DNA from 4 places in the Pseudomonas sp. S2_B10 genome. Region 1 is predicted to be linked to each of the others. Evidence: predicted binding sites of a transcription regulator. Region 1 holds the regulator's gene; each other region holds the start of a gene.
What was found. The regulator sigma-54, encoded in region 1, starts transcription at its own class of promoters, with help from an activator protein. The targets are predictions, from matches to a motif close to ANTGGCATNNANNTTGCTNT.

Region 1 (3,216 bases):
GCAGCAAACCGGCCGGCAGATTGTCGATGCAGTAGTAGCCGTTGTCCTCAAGGACATTCAGGGCGGTACTTTTACCCGAGCCCGAACGGCCACTGACAATGATCAAACGCATGATTAGTGCCCGTTCTGCTCGTCCAGTACGACCTGGTACAAGGCTTCATTGCTCGGAGCGCTGCGTAGCTTGTCGCGCACTTCCTTGCGGTCGAGCATGCTGGCGATCTGGCGCAACAACTCCAGATGCGCGTCGGTTGCGGCTTCCGGGACCAGCAATACGAACAACAGGTCCACCGGAGCGCCGTCGATGGCGTCGAAATCGATCGGGGCTTCGAGGTGCAGCAGGGCGCTCACTGGCCCCGCGCAGCCCTTGAGGCGGCAGTGGGGAATGGCGATGCCGTTGCCAAAACCGGTGGAGCCGAGTTTTTCACGGGCGATCAGCGCCTCGAAGACATCCTGCATCGCCAGATCCGGCACTTCGCGGTGGATCAGGTTGGCAATCTGTTCGAGGGCTTTTTTCTTGCTGCCGCCCGGCGCGTTCACTTGGGAACGGCCGGGGGTCAGGATGGTTTCAAGTCGGATCATGGATAGGGGTGTTAACGACCGGTCGCGCCCTGGAGGAGGCTCTGGGTCTTTTCCTTATGCTTTTTGAGTTGGCGATCCAGCTTGTCGGTAAGTGAGTCGATCGCAGCGTACATGTCGGTATCTTCTGCGTTTGCGACCACTTCACTGCCGGGAATATGCAAGGTGGCTTCGATCTTCTGTTTCAGCTTTTCGACGCACATCGTGACCTGCACGTTGGTGATCTTGTCGAAATGTCGCTCCAGTCGCTGGAGTTTTTCCTCGATGTAGGAACGCAGAGGTTGGGTCACTTCCAGTTGGTGTCCACTGATGTTGACTTGCATACAGCTTCTCCTTCGTTGCCAGTGCATAAAGCGGCAGGCCGAAAAGCCTGCCACTGGAACGCTGTAACGTGGCTTACATCAACCGCTTGCGTTCGCTCGAAGGCGCGATTCCGAGGGATTCGCGGTACTTGGCGACGGTGCGGCGAGCCACCTGAATGCCTTGTGCCTCCAGTAAACCAGCGATCTTGCTGTCACTCAACGGCTTTTTCTGATTTTCCGCAGCGACCAGTTTCTTGATGATCGCGCGGATCGCCGTGGACGAGCATTCGCCGCCTTCGGAGGTGCTGACGTGGCTGGAGAAAAAGTATTTCAGCTCATAAATACCGCGCGGGGTATGCATGAATTTTTGTGTGGTCACCCGGGAAATCGTCGATTCGTGCATGCCGACCGCTTCGGCGATGTCATGCAATACCAACGGCTTCATTGCTTCGTCGCCGTATTCGAGGAAGCCGCGCTGATGTTCGACGATCTGCGTGGCCACTTTCATCAGGGTTTCGTTGCGGCTCTGCAGGCTCTTGATGAACCAGCGGGCCTCCTGCAACTGGTTGCGCATGAAAGTGTTGTCGGCGCTGGTGTCGGCACGCTTCACGAAACCGGCGTACTGGGCGTTGACGCGCAGGCGAGGCACCGATTCCTGGTTCAGCTCGACCAGCCAGCGCTCGTTGTCCTTGCGCACGATCACGTCGGGAATGACGTATTCGGCTTCGGTCGACTCGATCTGTGAGCCGGGACGCGGATTGAGGCTCTGCACCAGTTCGATGACCTGGCGCAGCTCGTCTTCCTTGAGCTTCATGCGCCGCATCAACTGGCTGTAATCGCGGCTGCCGAGCAGGTCGATGTAATCGGCGACAAGCCGCTTGGCCTCGGTCAGCCACGGCGTCTTCGCGGGCAGCTGGCGCAATTGCAGCAGCAGGCATTCGCTGAGGTTGCGGGCGCCGATACCAGCGGGCTCGAATTGCTGGATGCGATGCAGGACGGCTTCGATTTCGTCGAGCTCGATGTCCAGTTCCGGATCGAACGCTTCAAGAATTTCTTCGAGTGTTTCGTCCAGATAGCCCTGATTGTTGATGCAGTCGATCAGGGTGACAGCGATCAGGCGATCGGTGTCGGACATCGGCGCCAGGTTCAGTTGCCAGAGCAGATGGCTTTGCAGGCTCTCGCCGGCGGACGTGCGGGTGGTGAAATCCCACTCATCGTCATCGCTGCTGGGCAGGCTGCTGGCGCTGGTCTGGTAAACGTCTTCCCAGGCAGTATCCACTGGCAGTTCGTTGGGGATGCGCTCGTTCCAATCGCCATCCTCGAGGTTATCCACCGTCGGGGCGGTTTCCTGGTAGGAGGGTTCCTGGATTTCGGCGGGCTTCTGTTCGGCGTTGTCGGCCAGCGGATCGGCATTGTCGAAGTCGTCGCCTTCTTCCTGGCGCTCGAGCATCGGATTGGATTCCAGAGCCTCCTGGATCTCCTGTTGCAGGTCCAGGGTCGACAATTGGAGCAGGCGGATGGCCTGTTGCAGCTGCGGTGTCATCGTCAGCTGCTGGCCCATTCTCAAGACTAGCGATGGTTTCATGGCAGGGGCTTAACACCTTATTCGCCGGCGCTTTGCGCCATCCACTACAGGGCACCGAAGCGCCAAACTTAAGCAAATTATATGCCTGAAACTGAAGTGTTTGCCTAGAGCGCTGTAACAATTAAAGCGGATAAATGCGCCTTGAATCGATACAGCGCTGTCGCGCTTACAGGCGGAACTCGTGACCCAGATACACTTCCTTGACCAGATCGTTGGCCAGGATGGTCTCGGCATCGCCTTCAGCGATCAGTTGACCGTCGTTGACGATGTAAGCGGTTTCGCAAATATCCAGCGTCTCACGCACGTTGTGGTCGGTGATCAGCACGCCGATGCCCTTGGCCTTGAGGTGATGGATGATCTGCTTGATGTCGCCGACCGAGATCGGGTCGACACCGGCGAACGGTTCGTCGAGCAGGATGAACTTGGGTGCAGTGGCCAGGGCGCGAGCGATTTCCACCCGGCGACGCTCACCGCCGGACAGGCTCATGCCGAGGTTGTCGCGGATGTGGCTGATGTGGAATTCCTGCAGCAGGCTTTCCAGCTCCTTGCGACGACCGGCCTTGTCCAGCTCCGGGCGGGTCTCGAGGATCGCCATGATGTTGTCGGCGACCGACAGTTTACGGAAGATCGACGCTTCTTGCGGCAGATAGCCGATACCGGCCTTGGCGCGGCCGTGCATCGGCTGGTGGCTGACGTCCAGATCATCGATCAGCACACGGCCCTGATCTGCCTGCACCAGGCCAACGATCATGT
Region 2 (3,216 bases), 2.0 Mb from region 1:
TCCTTTGTAACCGCCGTTGCAGTGATCGCAACCGACCGGCTCGTAGATCGTGAAATGACCGATGCGTTCCTCAGGGAAGCCTTCCTTGAGCAAGGTTTCGTGGGGGATTTCCAGCGGCCGCTTGCAGTGCGCGCACAATTTGCGCGCCAGACGCTGGGCGATGATCAGGCTGACCGAGGTGGCGATGTTGAAACCGGGAATGCCCATGTTGTGCAGGCGCGTGAGGGTTTCCGCCGCGCTGTTGGTGTGCAGGGTCGACAGTACCAAGTGGCCGGTCTGCGCGGCCTTGATCGCGATCTCGGCGGTTTCCAGATCGCGGATCTCGCCGACCATGATCACGTCCGGGTCCTGACGCAGAAACGAGCGCAGCGCCTGGGCAAAGTCCAGCCCTTGGCGGGGATTGACGTTGACCTGGTTGATGCCTTCCATGTTGATTTCCACCGGGTCTTCGGCGGTGGAAATGTTGATGTCGACGGTGTTGAGGATATTCAGCCCGGTGTACAGCGACACGGTTTTACCGGAGCCGGTGGGGCCGGTGACCAGAATCATCCCTTGCGGCTGTTTCAGCGCGGCGAGGTACAAGGCTTTTTGTTCGGCTTCGTAACCCAGTGCATCGATGCCCATTTGTGCACTGGACGGGTCGAGAATCCGGATCACCACTTTTTCGCCCCACAGAGTCGGCAGGGTGTTGACGCGAAAATCGATGGATTTGCTTTTCGACAGGCGCATTTTGATGCGGCCGTCCTGAGGTTTGCGCCGTTCCGAGATATCCAGACTGGCCATTACCTTCAAGCGCGCGGCAATGCGCCCGGCCAACTGGATCGGCGGCTTGGCCACCTCGCGCAGCATGCCGTCGGTGCGCATGCGCACCCGATAGTTTTTTTCGTAGGGTTCGAAATGCAGGTCGGAAGAGCCGCTTTTGATCGCATCGAGCAGCATCTTGTGCACAAAACGTACGACCGGGGCGTCGTCGGCATCGAGGCCGCCGATCACGTCCTGTTTGTTGTCATCAATGGACTCGACGTCGAGGCCGTCGAGATCGACATCGGCCATTTCCTCCAGGCCCGAGGCATGGCTGTCGAAGAACTTGTCGATGGCGTCGCTGAGCTTGTCGTCCTCCACCAGAATCGCTTCGGTGCTCAGGCCGGTGCTGAACTGGATGTCGCTGATCGCCTGCTGATTGCTTGGGTCGGAAAGGCCCACGAACAGTTTGTTGCCGCGCCGCCAGAGGGGCAGGGCGCAGTGCTGGCGAACCAGTTTCTCACTGACCAGACCCTTGGGCTGAGTCTCTTTGTCGAGGCAATGCAGATCGAGCAGGGCCATGCCGAAATGTTCCGAGGCGATCTCGGCAATTTGCCGGCTGTTGACCAGTTTGTTGTGCACCAGGTAATTGACCAGCGACACGCGATTGCGCTGGGCCTGCGCCCAGGATTGCCGGGCGCTTGTTTCCGTGAGCAGTTCGGCCTGGACCAATTGCTTGGCCAGACCGCTCAGAGCGATGTCATTCATGGGGATTCCGCACGCTTGCCGTTCATGACTTATAGCCTAGTCAAGTGACAGCGCCAAACACGGCCGGTGCAGGTGACAAAAAGTGTCAGATAGTGCGGTTGCGGGTTGTAGGAAACGGCGCAGGCGATTGCGCGCGCCCAGCAGGCGGGGCCTGAAAGGCGTTGGCATGGGCTGTGCTGAGCCTTGTTCAGATCATGAGATTTCGACTCATGCATGGAGCGTGTCTATGAAAAAACAACAAGGTTTCACATTGATCGAGCTGCTGATCGTTGTGGCGATCATCGGCATTCTGGCGACTATCGCCCTGCCGCAGTATTCGAAGTATCAGGCGCGGTCGAAGGTGACGGCGGGTATTGCCGAAGTTTCCGCCCTCAAAGTCAATTTCGAAGACGTGATCAACGCGGGATCTGGTGATCCAACTTTGGCTAACGTCAACGCAAACGTAGGTGCCACTCAAAACTGCACAATGGGTGTGAGTGGCAAAGTGGCTGACGGTACCGGGACGATTACTTGCAAGTTGCTTAATGCTCCGGCTCCGGTTCTTGGCCAGACGATCACCTTGACTCGTAGTGCGACCGCGGGTTGGTCTTGCGGCTTCTCCGGTTCCAAGGAATACACGACGACCAGTTGCCCTGGCGTTTAACTGAGTACAAAGCGAATGCCCCGCACTGCGGGGCATTTTCGTATGGTCACCTGTCTACAAAAGCTCCAATAATTTCAGCAGCTTATGAACTTTCCAAAAAACCGCAACTTGCATGCGAAGATTGAGCGAGTCATGCATTTTGCATGAAAATGAAAATTGGCATTTTTCATAACTCATTGTTTTTAAAAGAATTTATATGGCAAAAAAAGTTGGCACAGCGTTCGCAATATATCCGGTAACCCTGCTGACAAGCGTTACAGCAGACTTCCAGTAAAAACAGGAGTTACTCGTATGAAGAAGTTCGCTATCACTGCCGCTGCTACCGCTCTGACCCTGACCATGGCTGGTGGCGCTTTCGCCCAGTCCGCTCAGGCTACCCAGTCGCCAATGGTTCTGGCTGCTGGTGAAGTTACCGAGGCTAAAGAAGCTACTTCCGACACTTGGATCACCACCAAAGTGAAAAGCGATCTGGTTACCGAAAAAGGTATTCCAGGCACCGACATCAAAGTCGAAACCAACAAAGGTGTAGTTTCCCTGTCTTCTGACGTAGCAGTAACAGACGCTCAGAAAGCTTCCGCTGTCGCGATCACCAAAAAGATCAAAGGCGTTAAAGCAGTTTCTGCTGACGGCCTGAAAGCCGAGTAAGGCAAGACTTCTCGCCTGAACCGGGAGAAGACGCGACAGACGGGTCGAGCAATACGTCTGCCGCAACTTTAGAGTTCATGCGAACGGTCACACGGATGTGACCATTACAGGCCCCGGCACTTGTGTCGGGGCCTGTTCTATTCGGAGAATCAAAAGATCGCAGCCTTCGGCAGCTCCTACAGGGAAATGCATTCCAAATGTAGGAGCTGCCGAAGGCTGCGATCTTTTGCTCTTCTCAGTTACCGCGTTTGCTGTTGATCTGCCGCAAGCGATTACCTTCGAAGCGCAGGTACTGGTACATGCCGTTGTTCGGCCCGTAGGTCCATTCCTCGACCTGAAACTCTTCGCGGCGATTGGCACTGCGCTTGTAGCCGAGCACATCGCGACTGACCGGCTCACCACATTTTTGCAGCACTTCG
Region 3 (3,216 bases), 710 kb from region 1:
GGTGCATCTGGCTGTCGAGCGCTTCACGCACGCTTGGGTGTGCGCTCATGAAGGTGACCTGGGTCTGCTGATCGGGAACCATGTTCACGCGGATATCCAGACGCCCAAGCTCCGCCGGCTGCAACTGAATGTCGGCGGCCTTCAGGTTGACGCTGGACAGGTACATGACGCGGTTGACCACTTCTTCGGTCCAGCCGCTCTGGTGCATGGCGATCGGCTGATTCACCGGCAGCGCATTGGCGGTTTTCGGCGTAGCGGCCTGGGTCAGTGCCGCCAGACGGTTGGCGAAGTCATCGACGCGGGTGTCGCTGGTAGCCGATTTCAGATCCTTCAGACCATCGTCGATCAGCCCGCTGAAAGCTTGTTCGCCGCCCTGACTGGTGCTGTCCTTGTCGGCCTGCACGTCGAGCATGCTGGCCATGCCGGCGGCAAAGTTCTGCGCGGCGGTCAATTCGCCGTCAGCCTGAGCTTGAGCAGGCGTGGCTTTCGGTTGCGCCTGACTGGCGGCGGAAATATGCCCGCCCTGCTCCATCGCCATGCGCACGGCCGGCATCGAGTCGAGCGGGTCGGCCGATGGATCGAAATCGCTGTCGGTTGCCGCCGGATCTTTGACCATGCCCGACACGACCGCCAGTGCAGGCGTTTCGGTTTCCGGCTGGGCTGGCGTGGTGACTGTTGGTGCTTGCACCACAGGCGCTGCCACCAACGGCTGAACGACTTGCGCCAAGGCCGGATCAAGGGCCGGGTCTACAGGCGCGGCATCGGCCACAGGGGGTTGTATGGTTTCAGCGGTGTCATCGGCAGTGGCAGTCGCGTCGTCGCTCGCCGCCGCTTTGTCGGCAGGCAACGCTTTGCCGCTATCGGCAACTGCTGGCTGGGGCGCGGCAGATTGATCTTTGCCGATATCCTTTTTGCCGCTGCTGTCCGCGACCTTATCGCGTGCCGGCCTGACTGAATTGTCAGCGCTCACGGCGGGCTTGGCCGGCGCCTGATCGGCAAACACTTTGGCGAAGCTGGAGGCCTTGTCCCCGGCGTCTGCGGCCATTGCCGACGATTTGGCAGAGGCGGCTTGCGCCTTGGCCTGAGCGGCGGTCTGAAGAAGAATGTTGGGGGTCGCAGGCATGACACGGTCTCCGCTGCACTGGGATCGTAGGTACAGTTGAGCAAGTTGACTGCAAGTGCCGGGCCAGTTTGGCCAGACACTTGCGAAAAGCGCCGGACGGCAGCTTCAGTGGATGTGGGCGTGGTGCTTTTCGCTTTCGTACACCGGACGTACTTCGGCGAATTCAGAATGGATATCGGCGACTAGCTGAGCGAGCGCTTCCGGGCTTTTGTCCTTCGCGTTCGACTCCAGGTCCTGGCACAACTCGGCCAGTCGAACCGCGCCCATGTTGCTGGCGCTGCCCTTGAAGCTATGCGCTACATCGGAAAGCGCTTTGGCGCTGGTGCTGTCCTGCAACTCGTGCAGGCGGCTTTGCGAATCTGCCAGAAAAGTCTCCAGCAATTCCGTATAGCCGTCCTCCATCACCTCGCGCAAAGTATCGAGGACTTCGCGATTTACATGTGGGTCTGTCACTTGCTCACTCCTTGATCAAGAATGGGCGGATTATGCCTCAATCTCCCAGAAAAACTCCACGCTGGCACTACGACCTTGGTCCGACCAACTGGCGTTGCGCCCCAGCTGCCGGACCAGACCGATGCCGCGTCCCGACAAGCGGACGTTATCCACGGGCCTTTCCATGACCCGCGCCACATCAAACCCCTTGCCACTGTCATCGACACGAATGACCAGCCGCCCACCCTCGCCTTGCGGTTGCACCTGCAGATGCACGCGCACGAAACCGTCTTGCAGCGCCTCCAACCGCGCCGCGCGCATTTCATAGTAGCGGGCGAAACCTGCCGCATCGCGTTTGAGGCTCGAGTCCAGCCCGAGCACGCCATGCTCCAGGCCATTGGAATACAACTCGGCGAGCACGCTGTACAGCGCCCCGCTTTGCGCGCGCAGGCCATGCACCTCAAGCAGCAACTGCAAGAGGAACGGCAATGGATTGAAGCGCCTGAGCGTGGCGCCGCGAAACTCGAAACTGGCCGACCAGTCCAGCGGGCACGACTGGCCGCTGTCGGAATACACCGGCGCTGCGCCGTGGGCCTGCGCCGACTCGAGCAGACTGACCTCGACCATGCTTACGTCATCACGGGCCTGTCCGCGAAAATCGCGCAACGCTTGCTCGATATCCTCGAATAACCGATCCGGCTCACGGTTCGCCGCAAACACCTGCTGCAAGCGTTCGACGCCGAACAACTGGTCATTGGCATCGCAGGTATCGATCACCCCGTCCGATAACAGAAACACTCGATCATCGACGGCCATCGGATACACATCCGTACGGTCATCGAAGGCTTGCGCGCTGAGAATCCCAAGGGGCAAATGCCGCGCCGGCAAGGGCACACGCTCGCCGCTGGCCATGCGGTGCAGGTAACCGTCGGGCATGCCACCGTTCCACACCTCCACCGAACGGCTCTGGAAACTCAGACTGAGCAAGGTGGCACAGCAGAACATGTCGACCGGCAGGATGCGCTTGAGCTTGGCGTTCATCTCGCGCAGGGTTTCGGCCAGGCCATAGCCCTTGGCGGTCATCCCATAAAACACTTCGGCCAGCGGCATCGCCCCCACCGCTGCCGGCAAGCCATGCCCGGTGAAATCGCCGAGCATCACGTGCATGTCACCGGCCGGCGTATACGCAGCGAGCAACAGATCGCCATTGAACAGGGCGTAAGGCGATTGCAGGTACCGAATGTTCGGCGCACTCAGGCACCCGGAATGCGCGACCTTGTCGAACACCGCTTTGGCCACGCGTTGTTCGTTGAGCAGATAGTCATGATGTTTCGCGATCAGATCGCGCTGCTGCAGGACCGTGGCCTGAAGGCGACGCAAGCGATCCATCGCCTTGATTTTGGCGGCAAGGATCACCTGGTTGTACGGCTTCGCCAGAAAATCGTCACCGCCAGCCTCCAGACAACGGGCCAGCGCTTCACTCTCGGTCAGCGAGGTGAGGAAGATGATCGGCACCAACGCTTCACCCGCCAGCGCCTTGATCTGCCGCGCCGCTTCGAAGCCGTCCATCACCGGCATCAGCGCGTCCATCAATACCAGATCGGGTTGTTGCTGCTGGAAGCATTCGACCGCCTCCGCACCATTGGCCGCCGTCAGCACTT
Region 4 (3,216 bases), 980 kb from region 1:
GCGTGCTTGCCTTCGGTAATCCCGCCCGCAGCAATGATCGGCAAACGACCGGCCAATTCGCCCGCCAGCACCTTCACGGTATGGGTGCTCTTTTCACGCACCGGCGCACCCGACAGACCGCCCGCCTCGTCACCATGCTCCATGCCTTCGACGCCGACACGGCTCAGAGTCGTATTGGTGGCGATCACCGCATCCATGCCGGTTTCGATCAACGCCTGGGCGACCTGCGCAGTTTCTTCGTCGGTCATGTCCGGCGCGATCTTGATCGCCAGCGGCACATGCTTGCCGTGACGCAGAGCCAGTTCGGCGCGGCGCGTGGCCAGGTCCGCGAGCAATTGTTTGAGCGAGTCGCCGAACTGCAGGCTGCGCAGGCCCGGGGTATTCGGCGAGCTGACGTTGACCGTGATGTAACTGGCGTGGGCGTAGACCTTGTCCAGGCAGATCAGGTAATCATCCACCGCGCGCTCGACCGGGGTATCGAAGTTCTTGCCGATATTGATGCCCAGCACGCCTGTGTATTTCGCCGCAGCGACCCGCGCCAGCAGGTTATCCACGCCAAGGTTGTTGAAGCCCATGCGGTTGATGATCGCCTCGGCTTCCGGCAGGCGGAAGATCCGAGGTTTCGGGTTACCCGGCTGCGGACGCGGGGTCACGGTGCCGATTTCGACAAAGCCGAAACCCAGTTGCGCAAAGCCGTCGATGGCCGCGCCGTTTTTGTCCAGACCTGCCGCCAGCCCCACCGGGTTCGGGAATTCAAGCCCCATGACGGTCACCGGCATTTTCGCCGGTGCCTTGCACAGCAAGCCGTTGAGGCCCAAACGTCCACCCGCGCCGATCAGATCCAGCGACAGATCGTGGGAGGTTTCCGGGGAAAGTTTGAACAACAGCTGACGGGCCAGGGTGTACATGGGCGGCAATGACTCGGGCGGCGAAAAGAGGCGGCGATTATAGCCGGGCATCGTCTCCCTGCGCGAGGCGCCTGCGCGAATCAGGCGACTGGCATATGCCTTGCACCACCCCGCTCATCAGTCTGCCGACCAATGACGGCGCGCAGGCCAGGACAATGGCGTCGTCCCCGGGTTTTGCCTGCGCAGAATCCGGGACGACGTTTTTTTTGAGGTAGCGTATGAACGAAACGTCCTTGGGGCCTCTGGCCTGGGTCAATGGCAGCGATGCGCCGGAAAAGAGCGCGATCAATCTCGGCTTCATGGCGCTGAGCGACTGCGCCTCGGTGGTGGTCGCCGCCACCCAGGGCTTCGCCCAGCCCTACGGCCTGACCCTGAACCTCAAACGTCAGGCCTCATGGGCCAACCTGCGCGACAAACTGGTCAGCGGCGAACTGGATGCCGCGCACAGCCTGTACGGCCTGATTTACGCGGTGCACCTGGGCATCGGCGGCGTCGCCCCGACCGACATGGCAGTGCTGATGGGCCTGAACCAGAATGGCCAGAGCCTGAACCTGTCCCATGGTTTGCAACAGGCTGGCGTGAACAGTCCTGAAGCGCTCGATCAGCATGTGCACCAAAGCCGCGCAAAACTGACCTTCGCCCAGACTTTTCCCACCGGCACTCACGCGATGTGGCTTTATTACTGGCTGGCGAGCCAGGGCATTCATCCGTTGCAGGACGTCGACAGCGTGGTGGTGCCGCCACCGCAAATGGTTGCGCACCTGCAAGCCGGGCGCATCGACGGTTTTTGCGTCGGCGAACCGTGGGCGGCGAGCGCCGTGCAGCAGAATCTCGGTTTCACCCTGGCGACCAGCCAAAGCATCTGGCCCGACCACCCGGAAAAAGTCCTCGGCTGCACCCGGGAATTTGTCGAGCAATACCCCAACACCGCGCGGGCGCTGGTCATGGCCATTCTTGAGGCCAGCCGCTTCATCGAAGAAAGCCCGGAAAACCGCCGCAGTACCGCGCAATTGCTCAGCGCCACCGAATACCTCGACACCCCCGCCGCCTGCATCGAGCCGCGTTTCATGGGGGATTACGCCGACGGCCTCGGCAATCGCTGGCAGGATCCGCATGCGCTGCGTTTTCATGGCGAGGGCGAGGTCAATCTGCCGTACCTCTCCGACGGCATGTGGTTCATGACCCAGTTTCGTCGCTGGGGTCTGTTGCGCGAGGATCCGGATTATCTGGCCGTCGCCCGGCAGGTTCAGCGTCTGGATCTGTATCGCGAGGCAGCGAACGCTGTCGGTATTGCGGCTTCGCACGCCGACCTGCGCAGCAGCCAGTTGCTCGACGGCAAGGTCTGGGACGGCAGCGATCCGGCGGGCTATGCGCGCAGTTTCAAGCTGCATGCCCTGAGCGACACCGCCCCGCTTCTCGCCCAGCGCTGACAGGAGACCGCGAACATGTTGCGCATTCTGCTGATCAACGACACCGCGAAAAAAGTCGGACGCCTCAAAGCGGCGCTGACCGAGGCCGGCTTCGAGGTAATCGACGAGTCCGGCCTGACCATCGACCTGCCGGCGCGCGTCGAAACGGTGCGCCCCGACGTGATCCTGATCGATACCGAGTCACCGAGCCGCGATGTCATGGAGCAAGTGGTACTGGTCAGCCGCGACCAGCCCCGGCCGATCGTGATGTTTACCGACGAACATGACCCGGGGGTGATGCGTCAGGCGATCAAGTCCGGGGTCAGTGCCTACATCGTCGAAGGCATTCACGCACAACGGTTGCAGCCGATTCTCGACGTGGCGATGGCGCGCTTCGAGAGTGACCAGGCCTTGCGCGCGCAATTGCAGGCGCGCGATCAGCAACTGGCCGAGCGCAAGCGCATCGAACTGGCCAAGGGTTTGCTGATGAAGATGAAGGATTGCAACGAGGAAGAGGCCTACACGCTGATGCGCCGCCAGGCGATGAGCCGCCAGCAGAAGCTGATTCAGGTGGCGGAGCAGATCATTGCCATGAGCGAGTTGCTGGGCTGAAGTTTTCGCTGCAAATCAAGAAGCCCCTCACCCTAGCCCTCTCCCGGAGGGAGAGGGGACCGACCGCGTTGTCTGGCGCTGTCCGCCGACCTGAACGACCGAGTCGATTATGGATTCACTCGAAATCGTTCAGATCGGCAAATGATTCGGACATCCCCCGCTCGGTTCCCTCTCCCTCTGGGAGAGGGCTAGGGTGAGGGGCTTTTGCTTTTCAGCTGTTGGCACAAATCTCGCTAAGTAAACCGCACAGGTAACCAACGGCGGTTGCCCCACCTACGACAAAGACG

Region 2: AB4O45_RS08885 (pilin) is a predicted target of sigma-54. The motif match lies at 1,670-1,689, and genes of this name have one in related genera.
Region 3: AB4O45_RS20890 (flagellar hook-length control protein FliK) is a predicted target of sigma-54. The motif match lies at 1,161-1,180, and genes of this name have one in related genera.
Region 4: AB4O45_RS22150 (CmpA/NrtA family ABC transporter substrate-binding protein) is a predicted target of sigma-54. The motif match lies at 996-1,015, and genes of this name have one in related genera.

The regions. Positions count from the first base shown of each region.
Region 1 covers NZ_CP162768.1:3,964,836-3,968,051, forward strand. Annotated here, with positions in the region: gene rapZ (RNase adapter RapZ) at 1-112, opposite strand, end outside; gene ptsN (PTS IIA-like nitrogen regulatory protein PtsN) at 115-579, opposite strand; gene hpf (ribosome hibernation-promoting factor, HPF/YfiA family) at 591-899, opposite strand; gene AB4O45_RS17630 (RNA polymerase factor sigma-54) at 973-2,463, opposite strand; gene lptB (LPS export ABC transporter ATP-binding protein) at 2,630-3,216, opposite strand, start outside.
Region 2 covers NZ_CP162768.1:2,003,925-2,007,140, reverse strand. Annotated here, with positions in the region: gene pilB (type IV-A pilus assembly ATPase PilB) at 1-1,509, opposite strand, end outside; gene AB4O45_RS08885 (pilin) at 1,736-2,152, shown strand; gene AB4O45_RS08880 (BON domain-containing protein) at 2,444-2,797, shown strand; gene AB4O45_RS08875 (DUF2845 domain-containing protein) at 3,033-3,216, opposite strand, start outside.
Region 3 covers NZ_CP162768.1:4,674,787-4,678,002, reverse strand. Annotated here, with positions in the region: gene AB4O45_RS20890 (flagellar hook-length control protein FliK) at 1-1,123, opposite strand, end outside; gene AB4O45_RS20885 (Hpt domain-containing protein) at 1,229-1,576, opposite strand; gene AB4O45_RS20880 (ATP-binding SpoIIE family protein phosphatase) at 1,607-3,216, opposite strand, start outside.
Region 4 covers NZ_CP162768.1:4,945,213-4,948,428, reverse strand. Annotated here, with positions in the region: gene AB4O45_RS22155 (quinone-dependent dihydroorotate dehydrogenase) at 1-908, opposite strand, end outside; gene AB4O45_RS22150 (CmpA/NrtA family ABC transporter substrate-binding protein) at 1,127-2,338, shown strand; gene AB4O45_RS22145 (ANTAR domain-containing response regulator) at 2,354-2,929, shown strand.